2 regions of the Paenibacillus sp. FSL R10-2771 genome follow, and region 1 is predicted to be linked to the other one. Evidence: riboswitches for the same ligand, from Rfam matches in the RefSeq annotation. Region 1 holds a riboswitch; the other holds the start of a gene.
What was found. A riboswitch is a leader RNA that binds a small molecule or an ion and turns the genes downstream of it on or off. The one in region 1 is predicted to bind glycine.
Positions count from the first base shown of each region.

Region 2: another riboswitch for glycine. It lies ahead of NSU14_RS33035 (amino acid permease); the one in region 1 lies ahead of gcvT (glycine cleavage system aminomethyltransferase GcvT).

Region 1 covers NZ_JBBOBM010000001.1:8,110,720-8,112,923, reverse strand. The annotation lists gene NSU14_RS35240 (hypothetical protein) at 1-312, shown strand, start outside; gene gcvH (glycine cleavage system protein GcvH) at 446-838, opposite strand; glycine riboswitch at 1,023-1,118, shown strand; glycine riboswitch at 1,122-1,221, shown strand; gene gcvT (glycine cleavage system aminomethyltransferase GcvT) at 1,308-2,204, shown strand, end outside.
Region 2 covers NZ_JBBOBM010000001.1:7,601,890-7,604,093, reverse strand. The annotation lists gene NSU14_RS33035 (amino acid permease) at 1-938, opposite strand, end outside; glycine riboswitch at 1,089-1,168, opposite strand; gene araA (L-arabinose isomerase) at 1,634-2,204, opposite strand, start outside.

The DNA.
Region 1 (2,204 bases):
CTCTTCGCCTATCTGACATTTGTGATCCTCTTTCTGCAGATCAATCCGGTCTATAACCCGGAAGCCATGATCCCTTCCTCCGCCGGGGAATCCACATTTCTGGTCTGTATGGGCATGTCTGCCGTGGTGCTTTTCCCGTTTTATTCGGCCGGTGTGTATTACTTCGTGCTCAAACCCAATACCCGTCCCAGAAAAAGATACCGGTTCCTATTGCTGTGCCTTATCTTTGCCGTTACGGGTCTGGCTCTGCTGCCCGCCCTTTGGCACTTGGCTCCCCGCATTTATCCGGGGCTGCTTAGCTTTCCGGAGTGATACAGAAACGCAAAAAGACAGACCTCTCACATTAGTGACATCTAATGTAATAAGAGAAGCCTGCCATGTTCATCTTTTCGTAAATCCAGTTCAGTCATCTATTCTAATAATCCGGGTACATAAACGGTTGAAACTATTCCCCAACCAATTCCTTATAAGCAGCCGCATCCAGCAGGCCGGAAGCTGCCTCGGCAAACTCACCGTCAAGCTCCAGCTCAAAAATCCAACCGCCGCCGTATGGCTGATCATTGATCAGCTCCGGACTGGATTCGAGTGCGTCGTTGATCTTGGTTACCTTGCCGGATACCGGCGAGTACAGCTCCGACACCGTCTTAACAGACTCGATGCTGCCTACGCTGTCGCCCGCGGAAATGGCTGCGCCGACTTCCGGAAACTCAACAAACACGATGTCGCCCAATAAATGCTGCGCATGATCCGTAATTCCCACACGTACTACGCGTCCTTCACCCTGCTGTGCCCATTCATGCTCTTCGCTGTATAGCAGGTTGTCCAACACTTCACTCATTTCCAAGCCGCCTCTTTTCCACATTTGGAGTTCTAAATTTAGTTATAGCCTAAGTTATGACCTTGCCTAATGTCAATATAACTGACAGGAAAATTAAATTTGTCATCTTTTTGACGTTTTTTGATTGACAGCGTGCTTGTAAACCCGGTTTAATGGAGTCAGTAGAAAAACATATGGTTTGCGAATGATGGCATAGGGAGAGACTGACCCTCAGGGGCAGCGCCGAAGGAGTAAGCCCGGGATGGGTGAATCTCTCAGGCAAAAGGACCTTTGCCGGACGCATCTCTGGAGAGCATCCACAGCCTGGACAACAGGAAACGGATCACCAACGGGGAAACCTGCGGGCATGATAGCAGGGTAACTCTCAGGTACAAAGGACAGAGCGAACGTCTATTGATGCATGTTTGATGTGCATTGATGGACTTTCGCCTGTCCTTTTTTGCATGTAAACAGACTAAGGGGTGACACGATGGAGTCTTTGAGAAGAACGCCTTTTTATGATCTCTATGCCGCTTATGCGGAGTCCAGATGCATTGATTTCGGCGGCTGGGAGCTGCCGGTGCAGTTTACTGGCATCGTTAAGGAACATGAAGCGGTCCGCCAGCAGGCCGGACTGTTCGATGTATCGCATATGGGTGAATTCATGGTTGACGGCAGCGGCGCTGAAGCCTTCCTGCAGCAGTTGACCACAAATGACGTCAGCCGCCTTGCAGACGGCGCGGCGCAGTATACCCTGATGCTCTATCCGAGCGGCGGCGTAGTAGATGATCTGCTCGTCTACCGCCTGGGCCATGAGCGCTATATGCTCGTCGTGAACGCCTCCAATATCGACAAGGACTTCCAGTGGCTGCAGGAACATCTCACCGCTGAATTCAGCGGTGTCAGCCTGAAGAACGTCTCTGATGAGACGCTGCTGCTCGCTCTGCAGGGTCCGCTGGCTGAGACGATTCTGGCCGAAGTTACCTCTGCCCCGCTCGCAGAGATGAAGCCCTTCCACTTCATCGAACACGCCGAGGTCTGCGGCGTATCTGTACTGCTCTCCCGCACCGGCTATACCGGGGAGGACGGCTTTGAGCTGTACGCCCCGGTCCACACAGCGGCTGTACTCTGGAATGGTCTGCTGGCCGCAGGCGCGCCGCATGGCCTGACCCCTGCCGGACTCGGCGCACGCGACACGCTCCGCTTCGAAGCCAAGCTGCCGCTGTACGGCCAGGAGCTCTCGGCGGATATTACGCCGCTCGAAGCGGGTGTCCAGTTCTTCGTGAAGCTGGACAAAGCAGATTTCATCGGCCGTGATGCCTTGCTGAAGCAGAAGGAAGCCGGTCTCCCGCGCCGCCTTGTGGGGCTTGAAATGATCGACCGCGGG
Region 2 (2,204 bases), 510 kb from region 1:
CTTCTGCTCAGATTATACAGAATCCGGCTGGTCGAGAACATCCCGCTGTTGCAGGCGGAAGCCGCTGAGGTTAAGACGACGAAATTGATAATACCCGCTGCAACCGGAATCCCGACCAGGCTGAAGGTCCGCACAAAAGGACTTTCAGCCGCACTGAGCTGGGTCCACGGGTTAATGCACAGCAGGACGAAGAGCGCGCCTACATAGAAGAAGAGAATCCGCAGAGGAATTTTGTTAATCGCCGACGGAATATTTTTCTCCGGATCTGCTGTTTCTGCGGCTGATACACCCACAAGCTCCACACCGACATAAGCGAACACAACCATCTGGAAGGAAAATAAGAAGCCCTTGACACCGTTCGGGAACACGCCCCCGTGCTCCCAGAGATTGCGGACGCTCACCGATCCCGCATCCGTCTTGAACCCGATGACCAGCAGAATGATTCCCAGGCCAATTAAGGCAAGAATCGTGACGACTTTGATTAGGGCAAACCAGAATTCGAGTTCGCCGAAGCTTTTGACCGTCAGCAGATTGAGTCCTAACAGAATAATCAGGCAGATGACGGCCGGTACCCACTGCGGGATATCGAACCAGTACTGCACATAGACGCCCACTGCAATCACATCCGCCATCGCCGTCATAATCCAGCAGAACCAGTAGGTCCAGCCTGTAATGAACGCAGCCCGCGGCCCCAGATAGTCTTCAGCAATGTCCGTAAAAGATTGATATCCCGCTTTGGAGAGCAGCAGCTCACCCAGCGCCCTCATCACAAAAAACACGGCAATTCCCACGAGTAAATACGTGATCATAATGGACGGCCCGGCCTGCTGAATCGCTCTGCCTGATCCCAGGAATAACCCCGTACCAATCGTGCCGCCGATAGCGATCAGCTGTACATGACGGTTCGCCAAATCTCTCTTTAATTCTGTCTGTGCCATTGCCATTTTCCCCCTTAATGTGTACAACGCTTTGCTGCCAAATAACATAAAAAAGAGATTGGATATCATCCAATCTCCCGGTTCATAAGAATATCAAAATAAGCTACCTGCGCCGCTGACCGTAATTAATCAGCATAACAAATACAAATTCCGTACTCTTCTGTCCTTTTGCCTGAGATTGTGAACCCTTCGGCGCTGCGGTCTCCCGCAGTCTCTCCAGAAGCTGCTCCTGCTATAGTGTGATCCATAGCAATCATAGCCCGTGTGATGTATTAAATTGGTGAAGCGTTAATGCATTCTGATATTCTAACATATTACTCGGCATGTGAGTATTGAACAGTGATAAAAGTCTCCTACCTATGGCTAGATGTCTAGGGTGCGCTCCTGCACTACAGCGGCATAAATGTTGTACGTTTTGCAACTTGGATGCGCAGATACCCGGTTGTTTAGATAGATTGTTGTATGAAATACAAGAATTTCCACGCTAAACCGTATGAAGGAGGAGAAATGCTGCCTTTTGTACAACAATTTTCGATTTAGTCCAATTTAATGAAGCGAATGTTGTATTTTGTACAGGATTTTAGAAAATCACGGGCACGGAGGATGAGTTTGCCGGTAATACCTTGGCTCTGCATTAAAAAAAAGCAGACAGGCAATAGCCCATCCGCTCATTTGATCCAAGAATATTCCGCTATTTATTTAATGATTACATAATCCAGGCCAACCAGCTTGGCGTAGGTAACGATCTGATCTGTAGTCAAGTTGAGCGACACCACAGTATGGTGGCCGCCGCCGTTCTCGATCCAGGCTTTTATTCCATCCTGGAAGTTAGGCTTCACCTGCCAGAGCACACGGGCCACTGGAAGATTCGGAGCCGGAACCGTCGGCTCGAAGGCAGTAACTTCATTGATCAGCAGCTTGTAATGCGTGCCGAAGTCAGCCATCGATACCACGACGCCTTCGCCAGCCTTGCCGTCGAATACGAGACGGGCCGGATCTTCGCGGTCGCCGATACCCAGCGGAGACACAAGCACCTTCGGCTTGTTGCTTGCCAGGCTCGGGTCAACCTCAAGCATGTGGGACTGCAGAATCGCTTCCTGTCCGGCAGCCATTTCATAGGTGTAATCTTCCATGAATCCGGTGTTCAGGTTGTGGCTCATCACCTTCATCAGACGGTCCAGGGCTGCTGTCTTCCAGTCCCCTTCGCCGGCGAAGCCGTAGCCTTGTGCCATCAGACGCTGAACGGCAAGACCCGGAAGCTGCTTC